One region of the Kribbella sp. NPDC003505 genome, then DNA from elsewhere that is predicted to be linked to it. Evidence: riboswitches for the same ligand, from Rfam matches in the RefSeq annotation. Region 1 holds a riboswitch; the other holds the start of a gene.
What was found. A riboswitch is a leader RNA that binds a small molecule or an ion and turns the genes downstream of it on or off. The one in region 1 is predicted to bind glycine.
Positions count from the first base shown of each region.

Region 2: another riboswitch for glycine. It lies ahead of gcvP (aminomethyl-transferring glycine dehydrogenase); the one in region 1 lies ahead of ABZX12_RS19715 (L-serine ammonia-lyase).

Region 1 is NZ_JBEXNA010000005.1:369,026-384,677, reverse strand. Features, by position in the region: gene ABZX12_RS19770 (MFS transporter) at 1-912, shown strand, start outside; gene ABZX12_RS19765 (UBP-type zinc finger domain-containing protein) at 925-1,278, opposite strand; gene ABZX12_RS19760 (HD domain-containing protein) at 1,328-1,966, opposite strand; gene ABZX12_RS19755 (helix-turn-helix domain-containing protein) at 2,002-3,141, shown strand; gene ABZX12_RS19750 (VOC family protein) at 3,122-3,613, shown strand; gene ABZX12_RS19745 (hydantoinase B/oxoprolinase family protein) at 3,648-7,241, opposite strand; gene ABZX12_RS19740 (GntR family transcriptional regulator) at 7,361-8,110, shown strand; gene ABZX12_RS19735 (aminopeptidase P family protein) at 8,153-9,583, shown strand; gene ABZX12_RS19730 (hypothetical protein) at 9,771-9,998, shown strand; gene ABZX12_RS19725 (alpha/beta fold hydrolase) at 10,003-11,409, opposite strand; gene ABZX12_RS19720 (DUF3817 domain-containing protein) at 11,508-11,861, shown strand; glycine riboswitch at 11,859-11,951, shown strand; gene ABZX12_RS19715 (L-serine ammonia-lyase) at 12,032-13,405, shown strand; gene ABZX12_RS19710 (SDR family NAD(P)-dependent oxidoreductase) at 13,440-14,132, opposite strand; gene ABZX12_RS19705 (helix-turn-helix transcriptional regulator) at 14,235-15,065, shown strand; gene ABZX12_RS19700 (alpha/beta hydrolase) at 15,058-15,652, opposite strand, start outside.
Region 2 is NZ_JBEXNA010000002.1:412,903-428,554, forward strand. Features, by position in the region: gene ABZX12_RS06390 (DUF881 domain-containing protein) at 1-725, shown strand, start outside; gene gcvH (glycine cleavage system protein GcvH) at 777-1,160, shown strand; gene ABZX12_RS06400 (FHA domain-containing protein) at 1,292-1,831, shown strand; gene ABZX12_RS06405 (MerR family transcriptional regulator) at 1,818-2,516, shown strand; gene ABZX12_RS06410 (bifunctional nuclease family protein) at 2,591-3,085, shown strand; gene ABZX12_RS06415 (MerR family transcriptional regulator) at 3,345-3,914, shown strand; glycine riboswitch at 3,978-4,067, shown strand; gene gcvP (aminomethyl-transferring glycine dehydrogenase) at 4,137-6,971, shown strand; gene ABZX12_RS06425 (serine hydrolase domain-containing protein) at 6,968-8,269, shown strand; gene ABZX12_RS06430 (tetratricopeptide repeat protein) at 8,266-9,327, opposite strand; gene ABZX12_RS06435 (pyridoxal-dependent decarboxylase) at 9,496-10,992, shown strand; gene ABZX12_RS06440 (IucA/IucC family protein) at 10,989-12,617, shown strand; gene ABZX12_RS06445 (GNAT family N-acetyltransferase) at 12,614-13,126, shown strand; gene ABZX12_RS06450 (SidA/IucD/PvdA family monooxygenase) at 13,128-14,384, shown strand; gene ABZX12_RS06455 (IucA/IucC family protein) at 14,381-15,652, shown strand, end outside.

The DNA.
Region 1 (15,652 bases):
GCCCTCGCGCTGCCGATCCGTCTGCTGGTCGGTGTCGCGCTGGCGGGGGTCTACGCCCCTGCCGTGCGGTTGGTCGCTAGCCACTTCGAGCGCGGGCGTGGCGTGGCGACCGGCGTTGTGGTCGGCGGGCTCACTCTGGGCTCGGGGACGCCGCACCTGGTGCGCGGACTGGGGCACGTTCCCTGGCAGGTGACGATCGCGGTCACGTCTGTTCTCGCCGGCTTAGCTGCGGTAGCGGTCTCGACGGTGCGGCCTGGGCCGGCCGCCGTATCGTCCCCTCCGCTTGATGTCGGCGCCGCGGTCCGGGCCCTTGCCCGGGAGCGGCCACTGCGGCTGGCCACCATGGGCTATCTCGGGCACATGTGGGAGCTGTATGCCTTGTGGAGCTGGCTGGCCGCGTTCTTCGTTGCCGCACGGGCGGATTCGCGACCCGGCCCTGCTCAGACCGGTGTGGTCACGTTCCTTGCGATCGGTGTGGCCGGGTTGCTCGGAGCTGTTGCGGCCGGACGGCTGGCCGACCGGTTGGGGCGCACCACGATCACCAGCGCGGCGATGCTTCTCAGCGCGGCGTGCTGTCTCGCGAGCCCACTGATCTACGGCGCGGCGCTGCCGGTGCTCGTGGCGGTGTTGCTCATCTGGGGCGCGGCCGTGATCGCCGACTCCGCACAGTTCTCGGCTGCGGTGACGGAGTTGGCCGAGCCGCGGTACGCGGGTTCGGTGCTCGCGTTGCAGCTCGCCCTCGGGTTCACGCTCACCATCGCCAGCATCCGGCTCGTGCCCCTCGCCGTCGGCGTCGCGGGTTGGCGCTACGCGCTGCTGCCGCTGGCGATCGGGCCGCTGCTCGGAACGGTTGCCATGCTGCGGTTGCGTCGACTGCCGGCGGCACTGACTCTCGCCAACGGGCGACGCTGACTGGGGCAGAAGTTACCGATGGAGCTGGGACTGCCAGTTGGTGGGGACCTTGCCGCCGGGGACCGGCTGGTCTTCGGGGCGAGCGGCCGGCGGGGCGAGGTCGGGGCCGTCGTAGTACTGGGACTCACCGTAGTGCCAGAACCAATCCTCGCCGGGCTCGAAGCTGCGGACGATCGGGTGGCCGCTCTCGGCGGCATGGGCGGAAGCGTGCTGGGCGGGGGAGGAGTCGCAGCAGCCGATGTGACCGCACTGCGCGCACCGGCGGAGGTGGAACCACCAGCCGCCGGCCTGCAGACACTCGACGCATCCGGTGCCGCTCGGGGGAACTGTGCTGTCGATGCCTGGCGTTCCAGAACTTTCCGTCATACCGGACATCCTCACCTGTCCCCGGCTCCCGGACAAGCAACGTCCGCGGTCACTCGGGCCAGGACGAGTTCTTGATGACGTCCACGAAATCGCCGCGGTGGAAGCCCGGGACGAAGTGCTCCAGTACGTCGGCCTTCACGTTGCCGAAGGTGGTCGCCGGGCGGTCCTGGATACCTTCGGTGAACGCGGCGAGGATGCGGTTCTTGAAGTCGGGACGGGGGTGCGCGGCGGTCACGGCGTCGCGCTCGGCGCCGGTGACCGCGTCGTACCCGATGCCGAGGACATCGAGTTCGACGCCGCGGGTGACGAGGGCGATCTCGGCGGACATGTGCAGCGGGATCTCCGGGGTGGTGTGCAGCGCGATCGCCGTCCACACGCGGTCGGCGGCGTCGTCGCTGATCCCGTGCCGCCGCAGGAAGCTCCGAGCCTCGTCGGCGCCGTCGATCTCGAAGCGCTGGTCCGTCCGGCGGTAGCGCTCGGTCAGGCCGAGGTCGTGGAACATCGCGCCGACGTACAGCAGTTCGGGGTCGAAGGAGAGACCCTGCGCCCGGCCGCGGAGGGAGCCGAACAGGTACACGCGGCGGGAGTGGTCGAAGAGCAGCGGCGACGCGGCGTCGCGGACGAGGTCGGTCGCCTCGCGGGCGAGGGCGCTGTCGGGGATCTGGATGCCGGCGATGGTTTCGGTCATGCGTTCAGGTTCGCGGTGCGGGGTACGCTGACGCCATGTCCAAATCGCCAGGTGAACCACAGATTCGGACATGCCGAGTCGCGCTCGTCGTGTACGACGGGGTGACGCTGCTCGACGTGACCGGACCGCTCGAGGTCCTCCACCAGGCCAACCTGGTCACGGCCGACAACAGGCCGGCTCGGGGCGCGCCGACCGAGTGGGACCGGCCGACCGAGGGGGACCGACCGGGCGCGGGCAATCGATGGGGTGGGAGTGTGCGGTACGAGTCGGTGCTTGTGTCTGCGGGTGGCGGGGAGGTGACTTCTGCCTCGGGTGTGGTGCTGGCGGGGGTGGTCCGGGCTGCTGACGTCGGCGTGGTCGACACCGTGGTGGTGGCTGGGGCGGATGATCTGGTGCGCGGGGTGCCGGGCGAGGTTCTGCAGGTGACGGCGAGGTTGGCGGACGGGGTCCGGCGCGTGGCGTCGGTGTGCAGTGGGGCGTTCGTCTTGGCGGCGCTCGGGATGCTGGATGGGCGGAAGGCGACGACGCATTGGCGGCATGCGGCGGCGATGGCGCAGCAGTATCCGAAGGTGGAGGTCCTGCCGGACGCACTCCACGTCACCGACGGGCGGTACCTGACCTCGGCGGGGATCAGCGCCGGCATCGACCTCACACTCGCGTTGGTCGAAGCAGACCACGGCTCCGAGACGGCCAGAGCCGTGGCGCGTGAACTCGTCGTCTTCATGCAGCGCCCCGGCGGCCAGTCGCAGTTCTCGACCGCGATGGCGACCCCTCCGCCGCGCACCGATCTGCTGCGGGCACTCGCCGACACCGTGGTCACGGACCCGGCGGCTGACCACAGCCTGCCGAGCCTGGCTGCGGCGGCCGCGGTCAGTCCACGACATCTGACCCGGCTGTTCCAGAGCGAGTTCAACACCACGCCCGGCCGATGGGTCGAGCGTGTACGGCTGGACCGGGCGCAACAACTGCTGCTGGACGGGCACAGCATCACCACGGCAGCACGCCTCAGCGGGCTCGGCAGCGACGAGACGTTGCGCCGGGCGTTCGCACGTCATCTCGGCACGACGCCGACTGAGTACCGCCGCCGCTTCCGGGCCGCGCGATCCGACGAGGAAGAGGACAGAGTCCGTCCGCTATCAACGTCAGACTCGAGGTATGAGCACACCAAACGGTAAGTCGACGATCACGCCCTACATCGTGGCGAAGGGCGCGGACGCCTTCCTCGAGTTCGTGGAGCACACCTTCGAGGTCAAGACGAGCGGACGGTTCCCGAACCAGGACGGCACCGTCGGCCACGCCGAGATCACCGTCGGCGAATCGGTGCTGATGACCTTCGACGCGGCGGCCGACTGGCCGGACACCCCGTCCTTCCTGAGCGTGTACGTCGACGATGTCGAGCGCACCTATCAGCGGGCCCTCGACGCCGGCGCCACCGTGGTGACCGAGTTGATGTACTCCGGTATCACCGGCGACCGCGGCTGCCGGGTGAAGGACCCGGTCGGCAACATCTGGTGGCTCCAGACCCACGTCGAGGACGTCCCCGAGAGCAAGGCCCGCGAGCTCTTCGCAGACCCGGACGAACTCGCCGTCATGCGCATCGCGCAGGACACCTTCGCGGCCGAGATGCACGGCCGCGTCCAGACCTGAGCAACCGTACCGAGGCTGCCCTGGGCCGGCGAGTTCAGCTGGACGGTGGGCCGTAGCCGCCGCCTCCGGGGGTCTCGATGACGAAGATGTCGCCGGCGGACAACTGAACGGAGTCGCAGCCGTCCATCTCGGTCACGGTGCCGTCCGTGCGTTCGATCCATTGGTGACCGAGGCTCCCGGGGTGGCCGCCGGCCATTCCGTACGGCGGTACGCGGCGGTGGCTGGCGAGCGTGGTGACGGTCATCGGCTCCAGGAAGCGGAGCATGCGGCGGCCGCCGTCGCCGCCGCGCCACCGGCCGTCGCCTCCGCTGCCCTCGCGGATCTCGAAGCTCTCCAGCCGGACCGGATACCGCCACTCCAGCACCTCGGGATCGGTGAGCCGTGAGTTCGTCATGTGGGTCTGCACCACGTCGGCGCCGTCGAAGCCTTCGCCGGCGCCGGAGCCACTGGCCACCGTCTCGTAGTACTGGTAGCGCTCGTTGCCGAACGTCACGTTGTTCATGGTCCCGGACCCCTCCGCCTGGACGCCGAGCGCGGCGTACAACGCGCCGGTGACTGCCTGCGAGACCTCGACGTTGCCGGCGGCAACCGCCGCGGGGTACTCCGGCGACAGCATCGAGCCCGGTGGGATGATCACCCGCAGCGGCTCCAGACAGCCCGAATTCAGGGGGATCTCGTCGTCGACCAGCGTGCGGAACACATACAGCACTGCAGCCATCACGACCGACGACGGCGCGTTGCCGTTGTTCGGTTGCTGTGCGGAGGTGCCGGTGAAGTCGATCTCGGCGGTGCGCGCGCCGGCATCCACGCGGACCGACACCTCGATCCGCGCACCCGAGTCGAGCTCGTAGCTGTACCGGCCGTCCCGGAGCGTCGGAATGACCCGCTGGACTGCTTCGGTGGCGTTGCGGCGGACGTGTTCCATGTACGCCGACACGACGTCGAGTCCGAAGTGGTCGACCATTGCGAGCAGCTCGTCGACGCCCTTCTCGTTGGCCGCGACCTGAGCGCGCAGATCGGCGATGTTCGTCGTCGGATTGCGTGACGGGTACGCCGCGGAGCCGAGCAGCTCGATGGTTTCGGGCTCTCGCAGGACACCGCCGGAGACGAGCAGCCAGTTGTCGATCAGCACCCCTTCCTCGTCGATGTGGGTGCTGTTCGCGGGCATCGATCCCGGCGTGATCCCGCCGATCTCCGCATGATGGCCGCGGGAGGCGACGTAGAACAGGATCTCCCGTCCGGCCCGGTCGAAGACCGGGGTCACCACCGTGACGTCGGGAAGGTGGGTGCCGCCGCGGTACGGGTTGTTGAGCACGTAGGTGTCGCCCGGCGCCATCCGTCCGGCGTTACCGGCAATGACCATCCTGATGCTTTCGCCCATCGAACCGAGATGGACGGGGATGTGCGGGGCGTTCGCGATCAGGTTGCCCTCGGCATCGAACAGTGCGCAGGAGAAGTCCAGGCGCTCCTTGATGTTGACCGACTGCGAGGTGCTCTGGAGCCGCACACCCATCTGCTCGGCGATCGACATGAACAGGTTGTTGAAGATCTCCAGCATCACGGGGTCGGCCTCGGTCCCGATCGCCCGCTGGACCGGCCGGGCGGTCACCCGGCGCAACAGCAGGTGGCCGAGGTCGTTCACTTCGGCACGCCAGCCAGGCTCGACCACGGTCGTCGCGTTGTCCTCGGCGATGACGGCCGGCCCGTCCACGGCGTCGCCGGGAACGATATCGGCGCGTCGGTAGAGGTTCACGTCCGTCCATGAGCCGGCCGAGAACATCGGCACGCTCGCTACCGCCTGCAGAGCGCTGTCCTCGCGGGTCCGCCGGTCCCAGGTCGCCGCACTGTCTCCGGCCGCGCCCAGCAGTTCGAGCGACACCGCTTCGACGACAATCTGCTTGCCGGGCATCAAGAACGAGAACCGTCGGCGATAGGCGGTCTCGAACTCCGTCACCATCGCCTGCACGGTGCCGGTCGACACGGCCACCGCCGTGTCGGTGCCGTCGTAGCGCAGCAAGGCCCGGCGGATCGCGGTGATCCGTTCGGCCGGGACGCCTTCGCGCTCGAGTTCGGCGGCGGCGTCGGCCTGGAGTTCGTCGAGGACCTTCGAGAGCTCCGGGAGTACGGCGTCGGTCAGGGGCGCCTCGACCGCCCGCTCGCGGAGGGCCGCGACGTCGGCGAGCCCCATGCCGTAGGCCGACAGAACCCCGGCGAGCGGGTGGATCAGTACTTCGGTCATGCCCAGCGCATCGGCGACGGCGCACGCGTGCTGACCGCCCGCGCCGCCGAAGGTCGCCAGCACGTACCGGGTGACGTCGTACCCGCGCTGGACCGAGATCTTCTTGATCGCGTTCGCCATGTTCGCGACCGCGATGTCGGCGAACCCGGCCGCAACCTGTTCGGGGCTCCGGCCGTCGGCGATCGCGTCGGCCAGCTCGGCGAACTTCCGGCGTACGACGTCCGCGTCGAGGGGCTGATCGCCGTGGTCGCCGAAGACCGCGGGGAAGAAGTCCGGCTGGATCCTGCCGAGCATGACGTTCGCGTCGGTGACCGTGAGCGGACCGCCCTTGCGGTACGACGCCGGCCCGGGATCCGCGCCTGCCGAGTCCGGCCCCACCCGGTACCGGCTGCCGTCGAAGGTGAGGATCGATCCGCCGCCGGCCGCCACCGTGTGAATGCTCATCATCGGCGCCCGCATCCGGACCCCGGCGACAAGGGTCTCCAGCTCGCGCTCGAACTCACCCGCGTAGTGCGACACGTCGGTGGACGTGCCGCCCATGTCGAATCCGATCACTCGGTCGAACCCGGCCGCCGTGGTGGTGCGCGCCATCCCCACGACGCCGCCGGCGGGGCCGGACAGGATCGCGTCCTTGCCGCGGAACAGATGTGCTTCGGTCAGACCGCCGTTGGACTGCATGAACATCACCCGTACGCCGTCCAGCTCGGCCGCCACCTGATCCACGTACCGGCGCAGGATCGGCGAGAGGTAGGCGTCGACGACCGTGGTGTCACCTCGCGACACGAGCTTCATCAACGGGCTGCACTCATGGGACAGCGAGACCTGGGTGAAGCCGATCCGTCGCGCGATCTCCCCGATCGCCACCTCGTGCCGGGTGTGGCGGTACCCGTGGACGCAAACCACGGCGACTGATCGCAAGCCGTCGTCGTACGCCTGCTGTAGGTCCCGTGCCACTGCTTGCTCGTCGAGCGTGACGACGACCTCGCCGTCCGCCGCAACGCGCTCGTCCGCTTCGATCACCCGCGAGTAGACCAGCTCGGGCAGCACGATCTCGCGGGCGAAGATCCGCGGGCGGTTCTGGTACGCGATCCTGGGTGCGTCCCGAAATCCCTTGGTGATGACAAGCGCCGTCGGCTCACCCTTGCGCTCGAGCAGGGCGTTGGTGGCAACGGTCGTACCCATCTTGACCACGTCGATCCGGTCGGTCGGCAGGCGCTCGCCGGCGGGCACACCGAGGAGCTGCCGGATCCCCTCGACGGCTGCGTCCCGGTAGCGGCCGGGGTTCTCGGAAAGCAGCTTGTGGGCGACCACCGTGCCGTCGGGCCGCCGGGCGACGACGTCGGTGAACGTGCCGCCACGATCGATCCAGAACTCCCACTTCGCTGCCACCCGATCCCGCCTCTCGCCTGCGTTCCGTGTCATCGAGACTAGGAATTGTTCAACAATCCTGCAAGAGCTTCGTTCGACAAGAGTTCCCCGCTGCGCGCGGCGTGGGCGATGATGCGGGGGTGGGTACGGGCGAGACGGAAGACGACGGCCGGCAGGCCTGGCTGCGAAGGGTCGCGGCCGACGTGGCGCGGCTGGATCGCAGCAGCTCGGCCGAGCGCGCGGCCGACATCCTCCGTCGCAGTATCACCGAGGGTGCCCTGCCGCCCGGTGCGCAGCTGTCCGAGATCGAGCTGACCGAGGTTCTGGAGATCAGCCGGAACACACTGCGGGAGGCTTTCCGGCTGCTCACTCACGAAGGACTGCTGGTCTACAAGCTGCACCGCGGGGTGTTCGTCCCGGAGCTGGACGAGCATGACGTGGTCGACCTGTACCGGCTCCGCCGGGTGCTCGAGGTGGACGTCGTACGGGCGTTGGGTGAGCGCGATCCAGAGGTGCCAGCGAGTCGGCTCGAGCCGTTGCTGGACGATGTCGAGGCAGCCGAGGCGGCCGCGCTGGCGGATCGCTGGCCGGCGGCCGGCACCGCGAACATGCGGTTCCACGAGCACCTGATCGGGCTCGCCGACAGCGCCAGGCTGAACGCGATCACCAGTCAGCTGCTGGCCGAGTTGCGGCTGGTCTTTCAGGTGATCGCGACGCCGCGGGAGCTGCACGAGCCGTATATCGTGCGGAACCGCACGCTGTTCGAGCTGTTGGAGGCCCGCAAGTACGAGCAGGCCGCCGCGGACCTGCACCAGTACCTGCTCGACTCCGAGGCCGGCATCCTCGCCGCGTTCCGGGATAAGGGCTTGCGCGGCCCCGCGCGGACCTGAGTTGATGAGCTCACACCGACAGCTGTAAGGGGAGCTCAGCTCATGACCGATGACGCCCGGACCGACCAGACGCCGAAGTCCTACCGCCCGATCGACGCCAAGGGGTTCTGGGAGTTCGTCTCTCGCGGCTGGGGGCCGGTGGACCGCTCGGTGACAGTGCCGGAGGGGCTCGCCGAGGCGGCCGCGGAGCATCGGCGCAAGCTCGCCGCCGCGCTGCCCGGACGCCGGATCGCGCTCGCGGCCGGCCGGGCGCCGGTCCGGTCGAACGACACCGACTACCCGTTCCGCGCCGACAGCGACTTCGTCTGGCTGACCGGCTGCCAGGCCGAAGGCGCCGTCCTGGTCATCTCCGGGGACGGCGACGCGACGCTCTACCTGCGCGAGACGGCCGGGCCGGACGAGGCGGACTTCTTCGCGAACGCGCGCGACGGTGAGCTGTGGATCGGCCCGGTGCCGGGCCTGAAGGACTGGTCGGACGCGCTGCAGATCGCCTGCCGCCCGATCGAGGAACTGCCCGCGGCGGTGCGCGGCGCGGTCCCGTTCATGCTGTCGGTGCCGGGCGTCGAACCGATGCTGGACGCCCTGGTGCGGACCTCGCCGACCGACGGCAACGCGTTGCGCCAGACGCTCGCCGAACTGCGCCGGATCAAGGACGACTGGGAGCTCGACCAGCTACGGGAAGCGGTCGCGGCCAGCGTGCTCGCGTTCGGTGACGTGGCGCGGGAGCTGCCCGAGGCGATCCGCGGCGGCGGCGAACGCTGGCTGCAGGGCACCTTCGATCGCCGCGCGCGGACCGCGGGCAACGGCGTCGGTTACGCGTCGATCGTTGCCGCTGGCAAGCACGCTCCGGTGCTGCACTGGGTCCGCAACGACGGCCCGGTCAACGAGGGCGACGTGATCCTGCTGGACGCCGGCGTCGAGACCCGCACCCTCTACACCGCGGACGTGACCCGGACCTTCCCCGCCACCGGCGAGTTCACGGCGGCCCAGCGGCAGGTGCACGACCTGGTGCACAAGGCGCAGCTCGCGTCGCTCGAGGCCGTCAAGGTCGGTGCGCCGTACCGCGCCTTCCAGTACGAGGCGCTGCGGGTGCTGGCCGAAGGGCTGCGTGACTGGGGTCTGCTGGACGCGTCGATCGACGAACTGCTCGGCCCGGACGGGCAGCAGCACCGGCGGTACATCGTCTGCGGGACCGGGCACTACATCGGCCTCGACGTGCACGACTGCGACGCGTCCCGGCCGGAGGCGTACTTCGCCGGCACCATCGAGGCCGGGATGGCGCTCGCGGTCGAGCCCGGCCTGTACTTCCACCCCAACGACGAGACCGTCCCGCCGGAGCTGCGCGGCATCGGCATCCGGATCGAGGACAACGTCGTGGTCCATCCCGACCGCCTGGAGATCCTCACCGCGGACCTGCCGATCACCACCGACGGTCTCGAGCAGTGGACCCGGTCGCAGCTCGCAGCGAAGTAATCAAAATTACTCGTCACGGCCAGTAACGTTCGCCGCGGCAGCCCCGATGTAGCAGGCGGGGGAGGGTCGAACTCGGCCGGCGTGTGGGAGTGGGGGGCCTCTGATCACACGCCAGGCCGAGTCGGCCCTGGACTGGGGCCGAAAAAGGGGGGAACCCAGGGTCCGCTGGGTACGGGGGAGTTACATCATGAACCTGCGTGTGCGAGTAGTGAACTGCGGCAGCCGGCACTGGTACGCCGACATCGACGACGCCGACGATCCGCAACCGGACGACCCGTTCTGGTACGTCGACAACTGCCGGACCCAGGCGCAGGCGCTGGAGAGCGCCTGCACCGAGCTCCGGCTGATGGCGGGGCGACTGGTCCGCGGCGATCACCTGGACCGGGTCCTCGAAGTGACCGGCGTTCCCGTCTGACCCGCTACCCGGCAGGTGGTACGGCGGCGCAGCTGCTGCCGCGCTCGGGCACGTCCTTCGCGATCAGGTAGTCGTCGACTGCGCTCTGCATGCACGGGCTCTTCGTGTAGCTGCCGTGCCCCCAGCCCTGGTAGGTCAGCAGTACGCCGTTCCGCCCGAGCTGGCGCTCCACGCTCTGTGCGAACGAGTAGCCGGTCGCCGGGTCGTGGATCGCGTTGGCGAGAAGTACCGATGTCTTGAGCCCACGTACCTTCAGCCGGTGCTGCGGGTTGTTCGCGGGCGGAGAGCCGAGACAGATCGACACTGCCATGAGCTGACCGGGATAGCGCAGGTCCTGGTTGTTGCGGGCGAGCCGCTGGAGGTGTGCGGCGTACTCGCGGTAGTCCCGAACCGGCAGGTTCCAGTCCTGGCAGAAAACGGCCAGCGGGTACGCACCGGTCTGCGTGGGCTTCGGGGGAGTCACACCGGCCTTCAGCAGCTCGGCCAGCGCAGTCCACTTCGGTTCGTAGAGCGCCCGGAACACCGAGTAGCTCAAGATGAACGGATCCGGCGACTTCGCCAGCAGCTCAGCCCAGCGCGCATGGATGTCGGTGCCGTGCAGTGCACAGCTCGTCGTTGCGTCGCACCACTTCACGAACTCGTCGAACGAGTCCTGTCCCGCGGCTGCCTGCGCGTCCAGGAAGTCACGCGTCGTGGCGGAGCTGTGGTCGATGACGCTCTCCAGCACCATCGCGCGGACGCGGTGCGGGTACGTCGCGGCGTACTGCGCTCCGAGCAGGGTCCCGTACGAGCTGCCGTGGAACGAGATCGTGGACTCGCCGAGCGCCCGCCGTACGGCGTCGACGTCGCGCACCGTCTGCCAGGTGTCGATGTGGTCGTACAGCGGGCCGGTGTGTTCACGGCAGTCCGTGGCGAGCTGCCGGTTGTAGTTGATGGTGGCGGTGAACTCGGCCGCGCTCCTGATGATCGGCGACGGCTGTTTGTTCAGCAGATCGGCGGAGCACTTCACCGGGTTGCTGCGCGCCACACCGCGCGGGTCGAAGCTGACGATGTCGAAACGGTCCTGCAGGTCCGTGCTGAACCGGTCGATTCCCGTCTTGATCCGGTCGACCCCGGAATCACCCGGGCCGCCCGGGCCGAACACGAGCACCCCGACCCGCTCGCTCGGCTCCGATGCCTTTCTCCGGGCCAGTGCGAGGCCGAAGGTGGGCCCGTCCGGGTTCCGCCAGTCGACAGGCAGTTGCAAGGTCGCGCACTGCGAGCCCTCCACCGCCGCGGGATCGTCCTTGCCCTCAGGTTGGCAGTCGGCCCAGTGCAGCGGCGGGCTGGTCGCGGAGGCGGTGGCCGTCAGCCCGGCGCCGCCGACGCCGAGTACTACCGCGCCGGCCAGGGCGCGTCGGATGAACGTCATGCCGCCGATCCTTCGGGCAATCGCTTGCTGGCGGCATCCGGGACGAGCCCCGCGTGACCCCGATCACGGCTTGGGGGCCTTGTTAGGGTCGGTCGTTGATGAGTACCAAACATGCGGCGTGGTTCCGGACGGTGGCGATCGCCGAGGCGATCTCGTGGACCGGACTGCTGATCGGGATGCTGTTCAAGTACGTGCTGTCCGACAACGAGATCGGGGTCAAGATCTTCGGGCCGATCCACGGCGGCATCTTCGTCGGCTACGTGGTCACCGTGCTCGCCGTGCGCGGGCCGTTGCGCTGGTCCTGGCCGGTGACGCTGGCCGCGCTGGCGGCAAGCGTTCCCCCGTTGTTCACCTGGTTCTTCGAGATCTGGGCGGTCCGCACCGGCCGGATTGACGCGGCCCGGCGGACCCCCGTACCGTCCGAGGCGTCAGTCAACTCAACAGCCGCATGAACCCGTGCGGGAGAGACCCGGACACGAACCGGGCGCCGTAGGAGCAACTCTCCCCAAGAATCTCTCAGGCACCTTCACCGCGCGGGCGAGGCACCTCTGGAGGACGCCCAGTCCAACAGAGCGGGGAGGACACCAAACGGTCAACGGCGACCGGAAGGAACCTCCACACGATGGCGATCAGCGTCTTCGACCTGTTCAGTATCGGGATCGGCCCGTCGAGCTCCCACACCGTGGGACCGATGCGCGCCGCCCGGACCTTCGCGCTCGGCCTGGCCGACGACGGCCTGCTGGCCGCGACGACGACCGTCGAGGCCCAGCTGTTCGGCTCGCTCGGCGCCACCGGGCACGGCCACGGCAGCAACAAGGCCGTCCTGCTCGGGCTCGAGGGGGCCGACCCGGAGACCGTGGTCACGCACTCGGTCGACGCCCGCGTCGAGACGATCCGCGAGCGCGGCCGGATCCTGCTGGCCGGCACCCACGAGATCGCGTTCGACGAGAACACCGACCTGCTGATGCACCGCCGCAAGGCCCTCCCGTACCACCCGAACGGGATGATCTTCGTGGCCCGCGATGCGACCGGCGCGGTGCTGCGGGAACGCACCTACTACTCGGTCGGCGGCGGGTTCGTCGTCGACCAGAACGCCGCCGCGGGGGACCGGATCGTGCCGGACACCACCCCGCTGAAGTATCCGTTCACGACCGGCGCGGAGCTGCTCGAGCGGTGCCGGGAGTCGCAGCTGTCGATCAGCGAGGTGATGCTCGCGAACGAGCTCGCCTGGCGCACCGAGGAGGAGGTCCGCGACGGCCTGCTGCACATCTGGCAGGTGATGCAGGACTGCGTCCGGGAGGGCTGCGAGACCGAGGGCATCCTGCCCGGCGGGCTGAAGGTGCCGCGCCGGGCGCACGCCCTGCACAAGAAGCTCAGCCAGGACCCGTGGTCGGTCGACCCGCTCAAGGTGATGGACTGGGTGAACCTGTTCGCGCTCGCCGTCAACGAGCAGAACGCCTCCGGCGGCCGGATCGTCACCGCCCCGACCAACGGCGCCGCCGGCATCATCCCGGCCGTGCTGCACTACTACCGGCGCTTCGTGCCCGGGGCGACCGAGGACGGCGCGGTCCGGTTCCTGCTGACGGCCGGCGCGATCGGCGTGCTCTACAAGGAGAACGCGTCGATCTCCGGCGCCGAGGTCGGCTGCCAGGGCGAGGTCGGGTCCGCCTGCTCGATGGCCGCGGCCGGTCTCTGCGAGGTGCTCGGCGGGACGCCGCAGCAGGTCGAGAACGCAGCCGAGATCGCGATGGAGCACAACCTCGGCCTGACCTGCGACCCGGTCGGCGGCCTGGTGCAGATCCCGTGCATCGAGCGGAACGCGATGGCCTCGGTGAAGGCGATCAACGCGGCCCGGATGGCGATGCACGGCGACGGCGTGCACGTGGTCACCCTCGACAAGGTCATCAAGACCATGCGCGAGACCGGCGCGGACATGAAGATCAAGTACAAGGAGACCTCCCGCGGCGGTCTCGCGGTCAACGTCATCGAGTGCTGATCACTCTCTGATCACCCCTTGATCACCCCTTTGATCACCAGGGGATGGTTCCGTGCAGGCTCAGGTACTCCGCGGTCGGCCCGTCCTTGTCGATCATGGCGAGCCGGACGATGATCTCTGCGCCCTCCTCGACGGTCTGGTAGCCGGTGCGGCCGTTGAAGTCGGTGGCGGTGTAGCCCGGGTCGACGGTGTTGATCCGCAGGTTCGGCAGCTGCTTCGCGTACTGCACCGTCAGCATGTTGAGCGCCGCCTTCGAGGCGCCGTACGCCGGGGCCGGCACCCACACCGGCACCGTGTCGATCGCGTCCGCCTGCACCGCGGCGGCGATCGAGCCGAGCCCGCTGGACACGTTCACGATCACCGGGTCGGCGCTGCGCTCGAGCAGCGGCAGGAACCGGTGGATCATCCGCACCGGCCCGTAGACGTTCAGGTCGAACACCTGATGGAACTCGTCGGCAGTCAGGTCCCGGGCCTCCTTGAACGGACCGGGGATGCCGGCGTTGTTGATCAGTACGTCGAGCTCGGTGAGCTGTTCCGCGGCGGCGTCGACCGACTCGTCGCTGGTGACGTCCAGCGGGAGGTAGTGCGCGCCGAGTTCGTCCGCGGCCTGCTTGCCGCGCTGGGGATCCCGGGCGCCGACGTACACGGTGTGGCCGGCCTCGACCAGCCGGCGGGCGGTTTCGTAGCCGAGGCCTCGGTTGGCCCCGGTGATGAGTGTTGTGGTCATGGCCCCACCCTCGCGCCGGCGTTCCGGGGCAGGTAGTGCCCGCGATGTCCTAGGGAACGGCAGTACCAGGCTGAACCGCCGCCGGCCCGCGATACTGGGGACATGGGTGAGCTCGGCAGGACGTTGCACGCATGGCGCGACCGGGTGACGCCCGCGGAGGCCGGGCTGCCGTCGGGCGGGAAGCGCCGGGCGCCGGGGCTGCGCCGCGAGGAGCTGGCGCAGCTCGCCGGGTTGTCGGTCGACTACGTCGTGCGGCTGGAGCAGGGCCGCTCGGAGTCGCCGTCGGTCCAGGTGCTGACCGCGCTGGCCCGGGCGCTGCGGTTGTCCGAGGCCGAGCGCAACCATCTGTTCGTGCTCGCGGGCGAGGTCGAGCCGTCGCCCGGCCGCATCTCGGCGTACATTCCGCCGGGCGTGCAACGGATCGTCGACCAGCTCGAGGGTGCGCCGCTGTGCGTCTGTGACGCCGCCTGGACGATCATCAGCTGGAACCCGCTGTTCGCTGCGCTGATCGGCGATCCGTCGCCCTGGCAGGGCCGCTGGCGGAACATCATCTACCGGCAGTTCGCGTCAACTGGCGACCGCGTCGTGCAGACCCCCGACCAGCGGCGGGCCTTCCGGGTGGCGATGGTCACCGACCTGCGCGTCTCCCTCGCCCGCTATCCGCACGACCCAGAGCTGACAGGGCTGATCGAGGAGCTCCGGACCGGGTACGACGAGTTCGCCCAGCTGTGGGACCAGTCGGTCGTCGGCTTCCACCAGACCGAGCAGAAAACCATCCGGCATCCCGAGGTCGGCACGCTCGTCATCGACTGCGACGTGCTCGCCGTCCCGGGCAGCGACCTGCGCATCGTCGTCTACACGGCCGCGCCGAACAGCGAGGCGGCCGAGAAGCTCCGCCTGCTGTCGGTCATCGGCCTGCAGGCGCTCACCTGAGCAGGGCCGCCACCGCCGTTGGGTCCTCGACCTGGGCGTTGTGACCGAGGCCGGGCAGCGTGACGACCTGGTCGTGCAGGGCGTGCAGCTCGGCGTCGCTGTTCATCGGGTCGCCTTCGCCGCGTGCGAGCACCAGCTCGGCCTGACTCGCCGCGATCAGCGCGGGCATGTCCGGCGCGCCGACACCGAAGGTCCCGGGGTCCATGGCCAGGCGCCAGCGTCCGTCCCGCTCCAGCAGGCCGTGGTCCACGACGGCGTCGGCAGGGTCCACGAGTCCGGCGAGGCCGGAGACCTTCAGGAAACGCGCGGCTGCCTCGTCGCGGGTGCCGAACCAGGCGACCGGCTTCTGCGCCAGGGCGGTCGCGCGCCCCAAGTCGTCGGCTGTCCAGCTCACTTTCACTCCGAGCGCGACGACCCGGGTGACCGTCACGTCGTACCGTCCGCTCGCCAGCTCGAGTGCGATCACGCCGCCGAGCGAATGGCCGAGCACGACGATGTCCCGGCGTACCGGAAGATCCGCGGCGATCGCCGCTGCCAGGGCGGCGAAGGTGTACGACGGGAGCGGGGCGGCCGTGCCGTGGCCGGGA
Region 2 (15,652 bases), on a different contig from region 1:
TGGCCCTGCGCCGGCTGCGGGCCGGGTTCAAGCCGTCCCGCGGCCAGGCGATCGTCGCGGTCGTGCTCGCGCTGGTGGCCTGCGTCGCGGTCGTGCAGGTCCGGGTGAACCGGGCCGACGACGGCTACCAGAACGCCCGCCGCGAGGACCTGATCGCGATCCTCGACGGCCTCGGGCAGAACACCCGGCGGCTGGAGAGCGAGATCGCCGACCTCGAGGAGCGGAAGAACTCGCTGTCCTCCAGCGCCGACAAGGCGCAGACCGCGCGCGAGCAGGCCGAGGCCCAGGTCCGCACCCTCGGCATCCTCGCCGGTACGCTGCCCGCGCAGGGCCCCGGGGTCCGGATCACGCTGAACGACCCGCAGGGCAAGATGACCTCGAGCAACCTGCTGGACGCGATCGAGGAACTGCGCGACGCCGGCGCGGAGGCGATCCAGGTCAACGGTTCGGTCCGGGTGGTGGCCAGCACGGACTTCGTGGACGACGCCCCGGGAATCTCGATCGACGGCCAGAAGGTGAACTCGCCGTACGTCATCGAGGCGATCGGGGAGGCCCACAACCTGGCCGAGGCGGCCAACTTCCCGGGCGGTCTGGTCAGCGAGGTGACCGGTCCGCAGGTGGGCGGAACGGCCGAGGTCACCGAGCTCGAGAACGTCCCGATCACCGCCTTGCACGCCCCGGAGGAGCATCGTTACGCTCGCCCGGCGCCCAGCCCGACCAAGTAGCTGTACCTGTCGCTGTACCTGTAGCTGTACTTGAGTGAAAGAGGAACGAAGGTGTACCCCGAAGACCTGAAGTACACGGCCGAGCACGAGTGGTTGAAGGCCGGCGAGGAGGGACCCGTGCGGGTCGGCATCACCGACTTCGCGCAGGACCAGCTCGGTGACATCGTGTACGTGCAGCTGCCCGACGTCGGCAGCGCGGTGCGGGCCGGCGACGCGTGCGGTGAGCTCGAGTCGACCAAGAGCGTGAGCGACCTGTTCGCCCCGGTGAACGGCACCGTGACCGCGGTCAACGAGGCGCTGGCCGACCAGCCGGACCTGGTGAACAGCGACCCGTACGGCGAGGGCTGGCTGCTCGACATCGAGGTCGAGGACGCCGCCGAGGTGGCCGCGCTGATGGACGCCGAGGCCTACAAGGGGCAGCTCGACCAGAGCTGACAACTGACTGGTAGCGTTACCGGCCTCAACCGCTGGTCGAGGGTTGAGGCCGCTGTCCACACTGTCAACACTGTCAATACGGGGTCTATCGAAGACGTCGCCGGACCGCCGGCGATCGGGAGGATCACAGCATGCCGTTCTGCAACCAGTGCGGGCACGAGAACTCCGAGGGCAGCCGGTTCTGCTCGCAGTGCGGAGCGATGCTGCCTGGCGCGGACCGCCCGGCGGCAGCCCCGGCGACCCCCCAGCCGACACCCGGTGTCACCGACACCGCGATGCTCACGCCGATCGGCGCCGAGCCGGAGCCGGAGCAGCAGACCGGTGAGCCGCTGTCGGCCGACGACGCGGCCGCGGTCGGCGCCCTGCCGGCCGGTTCCGCCCTGCTGATCGTGCAGCGCGGCCCGAACGCGGGCAGCCGGTTCCTGCTCGACGTCGACGTGGTGACCGCGGGCCGGCACCCGGACAGCGACATCTTCCTCGACGACGTGACCGTGTCGCGCCGGCACGCCGAGTTCCGCCGGGACCCGTACGGCGTGAAGGTCCGCGACGTCGGCAGCCTGAACGGCACGTACGTGAACCGGGACCGGATCGACGAGGTCCTGCTCAACAACGGCGACGAGGTCCAGATCGGCAAGTACCGGCTGGTGTACTACGCCAGTGGCCAAGCCTGATCCCAGCGCCGAAGGGCCGGTGGGCGGCCGCGGCATCGGCGAGGTGCTGCAGCTGCTGCAGGCCGAGTTCGCCGACGTCACGATCTCCAAGATCCGGTTCCTGGAGGCCGAGGGGCTGGTCACGCCGGCCCGGACGGCGTCCGGCTACCGCAAGTTCAGCGCCGCCGACCTGGAGCGGCTGCGGTACGTGCTGACCGCGCAACGCGACCAGTACCTGCCACTGAAGGTGATCAAGGAACATCTCGGCGCGATCGACCGCGGCCTGCGTCCGGCGGCCGCGGGGCCACCGGTCGCGCCGAGTTCGTTGCCGCAGACTCCCGGCCAGCCGGTCGCCGAGGACTTCGGTGCCGCGGGCACCGAGCTGCGGCTGACCCGCGACGAGCTGCTGCGCGCCGCCGCGGTGTCCTCGGAGCTGCTCGCTGAGCTGGAGGGGCACGGCCTGGTGGTGGCCAGCGGCAACCACTACGGCGGCGACGCGATCGTCGTCGCGCAGGTCGCGGCCGAGCTGGCGTCGTACGGGATCGAGCCGCGGCACCTGCGGGCGTTCCGGACGGCGGCGGACCGCGAGGTCGGCCTGATCGAGCAGGTCACGGGACCGCGCCGTACCGAACAGACCGGGGAGCTGGCCGCCCTCACCGTCCGGCTGCACACCGCCCTGGTCCGCTCCCGCCTGCCGCGTCCCTAGGCCGCCGCACGGCCTTCGTCCACAGGTGACCCCAACGGCGCGCCGGGTGCTTCGGCTCGGAGTAGGCTGAAGGGGTGCGCGAAGTCGACGTGGTCGGAGTCCGGGTGGAGATGCCCTCGAGTCAGCCGATCGTGCTGCTCAAGGAGGTCGGAGGTGAGCGATACCTGCCGATCTGGATCGGTGCTGCCGAGGCGAGTGCGATCGCCTTCGCCCAGCAGGGGATGGAGCCGCCCCGGCCGCTGACCCACGACCTGTTCGCGGAGACCATCCGCGTGCTCGGGCACACGCTCAGCCAGGTCCGGATCGTGAACCTGACCGACGGCGTGTTCGAGGCGATCCTGGTGTTCGACGACAAGACCGAGATCTCGGCCCGGCCGTCGGACTCGATCGCGATCGCGCTGCGGACCGGCACGCCGGTGTTCTGCGCCGACGAGATCCTCGCCGAGGCCGGCATCCCGGTCCCGGAGAGCGAGGCGAACGACGCCGACGAGGTGGAGGAGGAAGAGGAGGTCGAGCGGTTCCGGGAGTTCCTCGACCAGGTGACCCCGGAGGACTTCGACAAGAGCTGACACCCCGGCCCCGCCGTGGTGCGCAGATGGTGCAAGTGCGGCTAGGTAACGATTCGTACGACGGTCGCGACACGCTCGCGGCTCGACGCGGTTGTCGTTGACCCGGTTCGGGCGGCGGCTTACCGTGAAGGAGTCGTGGGGTGATGTCACTCCACGCAGATGACTCGTTCCAGTCGGTATCCAGGGAGGCTCAGGCGTGACACGCACCGGGGACACGGATCTGACGGCGCAGTCGACGTCCGACGCGCACGCAGAGGCCATGGCTGCCGCTACAGCCACCGCCGGCGTCCAGGGTCTGCTGTTCGACGACGACCTGCGGCCGATGCCGGAGGACGTCGGGTTCCGGGGGCCGACGGCCTGCGCCGCGGCCGGGATCACCTACCGACAGCTCGACTACTGGGCCCGCACCGGCCTGGTTTCCCCGTCCGTGCGCCCGGCGACCGGCTCGGGAACGCAGCGGTTGTACGGTTTCCGTGACGTTCTGTTGCTGAAAGTGATCAAGCGGCTGCTCGACGCCGGGATCTCGCTGCAGCAGATCCGGACCGCGATCGCGCACCTCAGCAAGCGCGGCTTCGACGACCTGACCCAGATCACGCTGATGAGCGACGGCGCGTCGGTGTACATGTGCACCTCGCCCGACGAGGTCATCGATCTGCTGGCCGGCGGCCAGGGCGTGTTCGGTATCGCGCTCGGCGGTGTCTGGCGGGAGGTCGAGGGCTCGCTGTCGGAGCTGCCGACCGAGCGCGCCGACGGTCACGACGACGGCGATTCGGAAGGCCACGCGGGCGACGAGCTCGCCGCCCGGCGCCGCGCCCGGATGACCGGCTGACGTCTCGTTCGGTCCTGCGTGCCCGAACTGTGCGCGGATTCCTGGTAGCCTCGGGACAGCCGTTCACAGCACTCGGGAGAGTCCCGTGTCATCGGGCGCCGAAGGGGCAATTCCTCCCCGGAACCTCTCAGGCCCATGGACCGAGTGTCACAGGCGACTCTGGAGCGTAGTGCGTGACAGAGGGGGAGGCGACCGGAAGCACGTCAGCAACGGAGCCTCTTGATGACCGAACAACTCTCCGCCACGTTCGCCGACCGCCACATCGGGCCGCGTCCCGACGAGGTCGCGCGGATGGTGCAAGCCCTCGGGTACGCCGATGTCGACGCGCTCGTCGACGCCGCGGTCCCGGCGTCGATCCGCTCCGCCGAGGCGCTGCGGTTGCCCGAGCCCGCGTCCGAGGTGGACGCGCTCACCGAGCTGCGGCAGCTCGCGGCCCGCAACACCGTCGCCACCTCGATGATCGGCCAGGGGTACTACGGGACGTTCACGCCGTCGGTGATCGTCCGCCGCCTGGTCGAGAACCCGGCCTGGTACACCGCGTACACGCCGTACCAGCCGGAGATCTCCCAGGGCCGCCTCGAGGCGCTGCTGAACTTCCAGACCGTGGTCTCGGACCTGACCGGCCTGCCGACCGCGAACGCGTCGCTGCTCGACGAGGGCACCGCGGCCGCCGAGGCGATGACGCTGGCGCACCGGTCGAACAAGAAGAGCAGGTCCGACCGCTTCCTGGTCGACGCCGACACCTTCGCCCAGACGATCGCGGTCGTGCAGACCCGCGCCGAGGCGCTCGGTATCGAGGTCGTCGTCGCCGACACCACCGACGGTCTGCCCGAGGGCGACTTCTTCGGCTTCCTGGTGCAGTACCCGGGCTCGAACGGCGCCGTCCGCGACCTGAAGCCGCTGATCGAGGCGGCGCACGAGCGCGACACGCTGGTCGCCGTGGCCTCCGACCTGCTCGCGCTGACGTTGCTCGAGGCACCGGGTGAGGCCGGCGCCGACATCGTGATCGGCTCGTCGCAGCGCTTCGGCGTCCCGCTGTTCTACGGCGGTCCGCACGCCGGGTTCATGTCCGTGCGTTCCGGTCTGGAGCGGTCGCTGCCCGGTCGTCTCGTCGGCGTCTCGGTCGACGCGGACGGCGCCCCGGCGTACCGGCTGGCGCTGCAGACGCGGGAGCAGCACATCCGTCGCGAGAAGGCGACGTCCAACATCTGTACGGCGCAGGTCCTGCTCGCCGTCGTGGCGTCGATGTACGCCGTGTACCACGGCCCCGACGGCCTGAAGGCGATCGCCGAGCGCGTGCACTCGTACGCCGGCAAGCTCGCCGCCTCGCTGCGGGCCGGCGGCGTCGAGGTCGTGCACGGCGAGTTCTTCGACACCGTCCTGGCCCGGGTCCCCGGACGTGCCGCCGACGTGGTGGACGCCGCCCGGCAGAACGGCATCTGGCTGCGGCTCGTGGACGCCGACCACGTCGGCATCTCGTGCGACGAGAAGACCGACGTCGCGACGCTGACCCGGGTCTGCCAGTCCTTCGGCGTGCAGTACGACGACACGCTCGGCGCGCCCGCGATCGCCGTACCGCGGACCACGGACTACCTGACGCACCCGGTGTTCAACACGCACCGGTCCGAGACGGCGATGCTGCGCTACCTGCGCAAGCTGTCCGACATGGACTACGCGCTGGACCGCGGCATGATCCCGCTCGGCTCGTGCACGATGAAGCTGAACGCGACCACCGAGATGGAGCCGGTCACCTGGCCGGAGTTCGCGGACCTGCACCCGCTCGCGCCGATCGAGGACGCGGCCGGTTACGTGAAGCTGATCGGTCAGCTGGAGCGCTGGCTGGCCGAGGTCACCGGCTACGCGAAGGTGTCGATCCAGCCGAACGCCGGTTCGCAGGGTGAGCTGGCCGGTCTGCTCGCGATCCGCGGCTACCACCGCGCCCAGGGCTCGGCGGACCGCAACGTCTGCCTGATCCCGGCGTCCGCGCACGGTACGAACGCCGCCTCCGCGGTGATGGCCGGCATGAAGGTCGTCGTAGTCAAGGGCAACGACGACGGCACGATCGACCTGGACGACCTGCGCGCGAAGGCGTCCGAGCACGCGGAGAAGCTGGCCGCGATCATGATCACCTACCCGTCGACGCACGGTGTGTACGAGGAGAGCGTCCGCGAGGTCTGCCGGATCGTCCACGAGCACGGCGGCCAGGTGTACGTCGACGGCGCGAACCTGAACGCCCTGCTCGGCCTCGCGAAGCCGGGCGAGTTCGGGGGCGACGTCAGCCACCTGAACCTGCACAAGACCTTCTGCATCCCGCACGGCGGCGGCGGCCCGGGCGTCGGCCCGGTCGCGGTCGCGGCGCACCTGGCGCCGTACCTGCCGAACCACCCGCTGCTCGACCAGGCCGGCCCGGAGTCCGGTGTCGGCCCGATCAGCGCGGCGCCGTTCGGGTCCGCGGGCGTGCTCGCCATCTCCTGGGCGTACATCCGGATGATGGGAGCCGAGGGGCTGACCGCGGCGACCAAGGCCGCCGTGCTGACCGCGAACTACGTGGCGAAGCGGCTCGAGGGTGCGTTCCCGGTGCTGTACACGGGCGAGAACGGCCTGGTCGCGCACGAGTGCATCCTGGACCTGCGGCCGATGACCAAGGAGACCGGCATCAGCGTCGACGACGTCGCGAAGCGGCTGATCGACTACGGGTTCCACGCCCCGACGATGTCGTTCCCGGTCGCCGGCACGCTGATGGTCGAGCCGACCGAGTCCGAGGACCTGGGCGAGCTGGACCGGTTCTGCGACGCGATGATCGCGATCCGGCACGAGATCGACCGGGTCGCCGCCGGGGAGTGGCCGGCCGCCGACAACCCGCTGGTGAACGCGCCGCACACCGCCGAGTCGGTCATCAACGACAAGTGGGAGCACGCCTACACCCGCGAGGAGGCGGCGTTCCCGCGCTCGGTCGACCGCACCTCGAAGTACTGGCCGCCGGTCCGCCGCATCGACGGCGCGTACGGCGACCGCAACCTGATCTGCTCGTGCCCTGCCCCGGAGGCCTTTGAGTGACTTCCGTACGTCCTGACACCGCCGCTGCCCTGTTCGCCGAGGTCGCGGCGGCGCAGGGGGAGTCGAAGCTGCCGTCGGTGAACGCCGGGGTGGTGCGCGACGGCGCGCTGGTCTGGACGGGGTCGCGCGGGCGGTTCGCGACGGCGGACGGGGCGTTGCCGGGCACGGACGTGCAGTACCGGATCGGCTCGATCACCAAGACGATGACGGCGCTGCTGGTCATGCAGTGCCGCGACGACGGGTTGCTCGCGCTGAACGATGCCGTCGGCAAGCATCTGCCCGGGATCGCGTTCGGGGACCGGACGGTCCGGCAGCTGCTCGCGCACAGCGGCGGGATGAACGCCGAGCCCAAGGGCCCTTGGTGGGAACGCAATCCGGGCGTCTCGTTCGACGAGCTGACTGCCGCGATGAACGACTCGCAGGCCGCCGGCCCCGCGGACCGGCGGCACCACTACTCGAACCTCGGCTACGGCCTGCTCGGCGAGATCGTGGCGCGGCTGCGCGGGGCGTCCTGGCTGGAGCTGGTGCGGGAGCGCATCCTCCATCCGCTGGAGATGCGGCGTACGACGTACTTCCCGGAAGGCCCGTCCGCGCAGGGCTTCTCGGTGCATCCGTTCAGCGGGCAGCTCGACCCGGAGCCGTCATACGACTCGGGCGCGATGGCTCCGGCCGGGCAGCTGTGGAGCACGATCGAGGACCTGGCGCGGTACGCCGGGTTCTGGATCGACCCGCTGCACGAGGTGCTGAGCCGGGAGTCGGTCGAGGAGATGGCGTCGCCGGTGGCCTCGGATCCGCGCGAAGGGCTGAACGCGTCGTACGGGCTGGGCTTGCGGCTGATCGCGGACGACCCGCACCTGCTGATCGGGCACACCGGGTCGATGCCGGGCTTCCTCGCCGGGTTGTTCGTCGACCGGGTCCGCCGGGTCGGAGCGGTGACGCTGGGCAACGCGACGTACGGCCGGGTGGCCTCGCTGGCTCCGGACATGATCCGGATCCTGATGCGCTATGAGCCGCCGATCACCCAGGAATGGATCCCGGAGCCACCACTGGCCCAGGGCGACGAGCTGCTCGGTCACTGGTACTGGGGCAACACCCCGCTCACCATCTCGGCGACAGCCGGCATCCTGCAGCTGTCCGGCGGCCTCACCACCCGCCTCTCACCCCTCGGCCCCGACCTCTACCAAGGCCGCGACGGCTACCTGGCCGGCGAGAAACTCCACGTGATCCGCGACGGCACCACGATCTCCCACCTGAACGTCGCCACCTTCGTCCTCACGAGGACGCCTTACGGTCGCTAGCTGTCCGCTGCCATCAGTGCCGCGATCTCCTCCTCCAGCGGAGGAGTCTCGTCATGGCGCCCCAGCTCCCGCAGGTCGTCGGCGAGGATTCCGAGCGCGGCCGTGAGCCTCACGAGCGATCTTTCGTGCCGGTTCTCGGACTGGTGATCGGTGCGCAGTTTGGCAACCACCGCCTGCTGGAGAGGCACCACCTCGGCGTACCGCCGGAGGTCACGCAGACTGGTGCCCAGGTTCACCTGGAGCGCGAACACGTCGTCCGGTGCGGCCGGGTCGAGCGCGAGGGCGATCCTGAGCCCCTCGGCATAGCTGGCCCTGGCCTGCTCGGGTTCGTCCAGATACAGCAGATTCGTGCCCAGGTCGTTCAGTGCCGCCACCAGTTTCGGGCCGGATGCGAGGTGACGGTGGATCCGCACTGCTTGCTCGAGGAGCGGCCGCGCGGCGTCATACTCACGCCGATTCATGTGGCGTTCGGCGACGAGTGCCAGCGACCGGGCTTGCGCCCGGTCTGCGTCGCCGGCGAGCTGTGCTCGCAGTGCGAGCAGTTCGCCCGCCTCGGGACCGATCGGCTCGTCGGCAAAGTCGCCCAGGCTGGTTTCGACAAGCTCGAGAGCCTGGTCGAGGCGTGGTCGGCCGGCGTCGACGAGCCGGCCGACCACGACCGCCTCTTCGGCGACGACGAGCGCCTCCGCGTGCCGTCCGAGCTTCGTCAGCGCGGTCCATTGAGCTGTCAGCGCCAGGTACAGCCGCGAGGTCTCGCTCGGCCGCATGAAGGCGAGCTTGCGGAGGTGTCGCACCTGCTCGGCCAGGTGGTCGGCGGACTCCTCGAACTGCCCGGCGCGGAAGCTCTTCGCGCCCTGCCTGCCGCTGTGGAACCCCATCGCGCCGTACCACGCCCTTCGCCCGGGCACGATCGTGCACACATAGCCGATCAGGCCGAGCGTGAGCAGGCCATGTCCGTACGGCCGGCCGGCGATCCATCCGGCGCCGCCGGCGACCACGGCGGCCAGCCCGATCATCTGCAGTCCGCCGCGGATGTAGACCTTGCCCAGGTTCGTCATAACCCACCCCCTTGGCGAATGAGACGCGCCCGGCGGGTGAGGCGTTGCTTCGGATCGTGAGGATGTTCACTCCGGCCGTGGCCGAGTTGACACGGTGAGTGAGGCGGGTAAAAGTTAGGGCTACCTTAGTAAGGGTTGCCTTACTCGACAACTTCCCGGGAGATCTGGATGTCGCAGCCCGCGCGTCTGTCCGCCGTGACAGTGCCGCCCGCACCCGTTCGCGATCGGTTCGGCGCGCGTTGGCCGTTGGCCTCGACGGTGCCGGACCGTGAGCGTGGACCGTTGCCGCACGGGTCGCCGGGAGCGGTCCTCCGGCGCGCTGCCGAGGTGCTGGGTGAGCCGCGGGTCCCGTCGACCGGGATGGGGGAGTCCGCCGCGCTCGACCTGATCGCGGGGCTGCTGGACGAACACGGGATCGACCTCAGCCACCCGCACGCCGCCGCGCACCTGCAGCCGCCCGTGCTGCAGGTCGCGGTCGACGCGGACGCGCTGGCGTCGGCATCGAACGCCTCGCTGGACACCTACGACTCGGGCCCGGCGACGCTGGCGATCGAGCAGTGGGTCGTGAAGGCGCTGGCCGGCCTGGCCGGCTTCGGTCCGCGGGCGGACGGAGTCCTGACGCCGGGCGGCTCGATCTCGAACCTGCTCGCGGTCCTGATCGCGCGCGACAGTGCGGCCGCCGCGGCCGGGGTCGACGTACGGCGCAACGGCCTGCACGGTCTCGACCGGCCGGTCGTGTTCTGCTCCGAGCTCGCGCACTTCTCCGTCCAACGGGCCTGCGCCGCGCTCGGGCTCGGGGAGGAGGCGGCGATCACGATCGCGTCCGACGAGGACTTCCGGATGCGGACCGACGTCCTCGCCGACGAGCTCTCCCGGCCCGGCCGGACGCCGGTGGCGGTGATCGCGACCGCCGGTACGACGGATTTCGGGTCGGTGGACCCGATCGCGCCGATCGCCGCACTGGCCCGGCAGTACGGCGTCTGGCTGCACGTCGACGCGGCGTACGGGTTCGGGGCGCTGTTCTCGGACCGGCTTGCGCCTTTGCTCGCCGACCTGCCGCTCGCCGACTCGGTGACGCTGGACCTGCACAAGATCGGCTGGCAGCCGGCCGCGACGAGTGTGCTGCTGGTGGCGGACCGGACGCGGTTCTCGGCGCTCGACCGCTCGGTCGATTACCTGAACCCGGCCGACGACATCGACTCGGGGCTGGACGGGCTGCTCGGTCGCAGCCTGCAGACCACGCGCCGTCCGGACGCGGTCAAGGTTGCCACCACGCTGGCGGCCTACGGACGGGCCGGACTGGGAACGATGCTCGACACCTGCCACGAGCTCGCGCAGGCCGCCGCGGCCCGGGTCGTTGCCGACAGCAACTTGGAGCTTCTGGCGCCGGTGACCCTGACCACGGTGCTGTTCCGGGTCGCCGGGCGGGGGCTGGAGCCGTCCGCGCTGGACGCCGTCCAGGGTGAGGTCCGGCGCCGGTTGCTGACGTCCGGTCGGGTGTTGATCGGCCGAACGAAGCTGCCGGCCCGCGGCGGCCGCCCGGCGGCGGTCGCGTTGAAGCTGACGCTGCTGAACCCGAACGCCACCGCGTCGGACATCGAAGACCTGCTCGACCAGGTCGTGGCCACCGGCCTCGACGTCCTGACCGGTGAAGGAGCGGCGTGAGTAGTGGTCTGAGTGTTGCGGTCGACGCGCACTTGAACGCGATCCTGCGGTGTTACACGAGGGAGTCGGCGGTACCGGTCGCCGTCGGGCCGTTGACCTTTCCGGTCGGCGATTCGACCGTGACGGCGCGGGTCGAGCACGCCTCGCGGACCGGGCTGCACCAGTTCGGCGATGTCCGGGTGGGCGGCGTCCGCCCGGCGCCCGAGGAGCTCGTGCGGTTGCTGTCCGCGGACGCGGATCCGGCCGAGATCGACGACCTGGCCGCCCGGACAGCGGAGTCGGTGCGGAACGTGGCGCTGTTCGTCGACCAGGCCGACGGCGTACGCGGGCCGGGACGCTTCCTCGAGTTCGAGCAGGCGTTGCTGTTCGGGCATCTGAACCATCCGGCGCCGAAGAGCCGCGACGGACTGAGCGGTGACGAGCTGGCGGCGTACTCGCCGGAGCTCGGCGGCCGCTTCGCCATGCACTGGTTCGAAGCCGACGCCGAACTGGTGTCGTCGGACCAGGTGGCCGGCGCGCCCTCGCTGCAGGGACTGGACGCTGTGCAGCTGATGGGCGCGCTGGCCGGTATCACCCCGTCGTCGGGTCGCGTGCTGATCCCGGCCCATCCGTGGCAGGCGGCTGCTGTCGCCGCGCGGCCGCGGGTCGCCTCGCTGATCTCTGCCGGCCGGGTGAAGGCGTTGGGGCCCGCCGGTGACCAGTGGTACCCGACGTCCAGCCTGCGGACCGTGTTCCATCCGGATCTGCCGGTGATGCTGAAGCTGTCGCTCGGGCTGCGGATCACGAACTCGCGGCGGGAGTCGACGCCGACCGAGCTGCGCCGCGGGCTGGAGATCAACCGGCTGCTCGACGCGGCGTACAACGCGGGCACGGCGACTGCGCACCCGCGCTTCAGCATCGTCCGCGACCCGGCGTGGGTTGCGCTCGACGAAGGCGGACCGACGTTGACCGGTCTGGACGTGGCGGTGCGAGAGGTACCGGCCGACGTCAACAGCTACGCCTGCCTGGCGGGTCTGGTCGCGCCGCGTCCCGGTGGTGTGAGCCGGCTGAGCGATTTCGCCGCCGATGATCCTTCCGGCTGGACAGCGGCGTACATCGACAACGTGTTGATCCCGATGCTGCATTTGTACGCCGAGACAGGCATCGGCCTCGAAGCGCATCAGCAGAACACGCTGGTGCGGCTCGACGGGGCAGGGCGGATCAAAGGCGGCGCGTATCGCGACAACCAGGGGTACTACCTCGCATCGTCGTATCTGCGTGGTCTGCTCAGAGTCACTGGGCTGCGTGACTCGACGCTTGCGGTGGTCGACGACCCGATTGTCGACGATCGACTGACCTACTACCTGCTGCACAACCAGGCGCTCGCCGTGGTCGGCTGCCTGGCGGCGGATGGCGTTGCCGACGAGAGTGAGCTGCTCGATGTGGTGCGGGAGCGGCTGACGCTCGCGCTGCCGTTGCTGAAGGCTGCCGGACCGGACGGCGACCGGTTGGCGCGCCGTTGGCTCGAAGCGGAGACCCTGCCGTGCAAGGCGAACATGCTGACTCGACTGCGTGGCATCGACGAGGTCGTGGCGCCACTGGACGCACAGTCCGTGTACCTCGACATCACCAACCCGCTGCGGTGAGGTCCTTCGAACTGCGCGCCGCGGACCCGTCCGACGCCCCGCGGATCGCGCTGTGGATGTCGCAGCCGCACATCGCTCGCTGGTGGCACCAGGGCTGGTCGGTTGAGCGCTGGGCGCAGGAGATCGAGCAGCAAGCGGCGGGGGAGCACTCCACGCCGTACCTGGTCGCGGTGGACGGTGAGGAGTTCGCGTACGTCGAGTTGTATCGGGTCCGGCACGACCGCCTGGCGGAGTACTACGCATACGACGAAGACGACTGGGGTGTGCATGTAGCGATCGGTGATGTCAGCCGCGTCGGGCGGGGACTCGGGCGGGAACTGCTGCGCTCGCTCGCCGACGAGGTGCTCCGCGCAGAGCCGGCCTGTACGCAGGTAGTGGCCGAACCGGACATCGAGAACACCCCGTCCGTCCGGGCGTTCGGCGCGGCGGGTTTCGTCCAGCACGGGGAGCTGCAGTTGCCCGAGAAGACAGCGCTACTGATGGTCCGCACCCGGGCCTGGGAGGCATGACATGTACGACGTGATCGCGATCGGCTGCGGGCCGTTCAACCTCGGACTGGCCGCATTGGCCGACGGCGTGGACGACGTACAACTGGCTGTGCTCGACAGCCGGCCGGAGTTCACCTGGCACCGCGGGTTGATGTTCGAGGACGCGATGCTGCAGGTGTCGTTCCTGGCGGACCTGGTCTCGTTGGTCGAGCCGGCGCACCACCTGTCGTTCCTGTCCTATCTTCGCGAGAGCGACCGGCTTTACCAGTTCTATGTGCGTGAGAAGTTCCATCCGACGCGGCGGGAGTACGAGGCATACCTGCGCTGGTGTGCGGCGCAGCTCGACTCGCTGCACTTCGGGCAACACGTCCGGGAGGCCGTTTGGAACGGGTCGTCGTTCGAGCTGACTGTTGAGCGCGGTGACGCCGTAGAGCGTTTTGAGGCTCGGCATCTGGTGATTGGCGTTGGTACGGAGCCGTTCGTACCTGCTGCGCTGGCTGGGCTGCCTGCTGAGCGGTTCACGCACTCTGCGGACTACCTGTTCCGCCGGGACGACCTGCTGCGCACCGGCCACGTGACTGTGGTCGGCTCGGGGCAGTCGGGTGCTGAGTGCTTCTTGGACCTGCTCCGCGCCGACGATCCGGCAGTGTCGTGGCTGACTCGCACGGCGGCGTTCACACCGCTCGACTACTCGAAGCTCGTGCTGGAGATGACGACGCCGTCGTACGTCGACTACTTCCACGCACTGGACGAGCGTGTGCGCGACCAGTTGGTGAAGGACCAGTGGCGCCACTACAAGGGCATCTCGTCGGAGACTCTCGAGGAGATCCACGACCTTCTGTACGCGCGGGACCTGAGCGCTGCACCCGCTGAGCTGCAGGTCGGCGTGGGCGTCGTGGCCGCGGTGGCGCGTGCTGACGGTCTTGAGCTGACCATGCTGCACGCGGACAGTGGGAAGACCTTCCAGCACACGACTGGTGCTGTTGTCGCGGCCACGGGCTACCGGAACCGGCCGCTGCCTTTCATGGCTGGGCTGCTTTCGCAGATCGACCACGACGCCGCCGGCCGCTGGGTCATCAACCGGAACCACAGTGTGCAGGGTGCCTTGGAGGGCCGTCTGTTCGTGGCGAACGCCGACCTGCACAGCCACGGCGTCGCTGCGCCCGACCTTGGCATCGGGGCTGTCCGTAACGCGACGATCCTGAACAGCGTGGCGGGCCGAGAGGTATTCCGGCTGCCCAAGTCCACCTCGTACACGACGTTTGCGATCCCCGGATGAGTGTCTGGACGCAGTGCTCGTCGGAACTGCTGGCGAAGCTGATCTCACAGTTCTGCACCGAGGGGCTGCTGGAGCCCGTCGACAACCGGCTCGACTTCGGTTCGGTGTCGTATGGCTTTGAGGCGACCCGCGGCGGGTTCGGGAGCTGGCGGGTCGATCCGGCGTCGATCCGACGGACCACGGCCGGCATCCTCGGCAACGACGAGAGCGAGCCCGCGACCGACCCGGTCCAGTTCTTCGTCGACGCCGCCGACGTACTGGGGGTGGACGGGTCCACGGTCGCCGGATACGTCGCGGAGCTGACGAGCACGCTGGCCGCCGACGTGCGCCTCGCTGCTTCGGCGGTGCCTGCCACCGAACTGCTGGACCTCCACCACAGCCGCCTGGAAGGCCACCTGACCGGCCATCCCCTGCTGGTGGCCAACAAAGGCCGGCTGGGCTTCTCCGCCTCCGACAGTGAGCGCTACGCCCCCGAGGCGCGCACACCGCTGCGTTTGACCTGGCTGGCCGTACGCCGGGGCCTGGCCGAATTCCGCGGCACCCCGGACCTGTCCGAACACGCCGTCATCAACCGCGAACTGGACGCTTCTGTGGTGGATGCCTTCCGCGCGCGCCTCGACGACCCCGACGCCTACGTCTGGCTCCCATGCCACCCCTGGCAACTCGACCACGTCATCCGCACCCAGTGGGCCCGCGAACTAGCCACCGGCGAGGTCGTCGTCCTGGGGGAGAGCCCCGACGAGTACCTCCCGACCCAGTCGATCCGCACGATGGTCAACATCACGAACCCGTCGCGCTACCAGGTCAAGCTGCCTCTCAAAATCCTCAACACCTCGGTCTACCGAGGCATCCCCTTCCACTGCACCGTCGCCGCCCCCATGATCACCCAATGGCTACGCGGCCTGTGGAACCGCGACGAAGCCTTGTCCGGCACCGAGCTCCTGGGCGAGGTCGCGTCCGTCACCGTCCCGCACCCCGAACTCTCGACCCACACCGGCATCCCCTACCAGTGGACCGAAACCCTGGGCTGCATCTGGCGAGACCCCATCGACCCCCGTCTGGCAGCCGGAGAGACCGTCTGGCCCCTGGCCGCCGTACTCCATCCAGGCTTCGCAGCCACCGCGATCACCCGCGCCAACACCGACCCGCGAACCTGGCTCGCCCACCTGCTGGCAGTGGTCCTGCGCCCCCTTCTCCACCTTCTCCACCACTACGGCATCACCGTCAACCCCCACGGTGAAAACCTCGCCGTCATCTGCACCCCCACC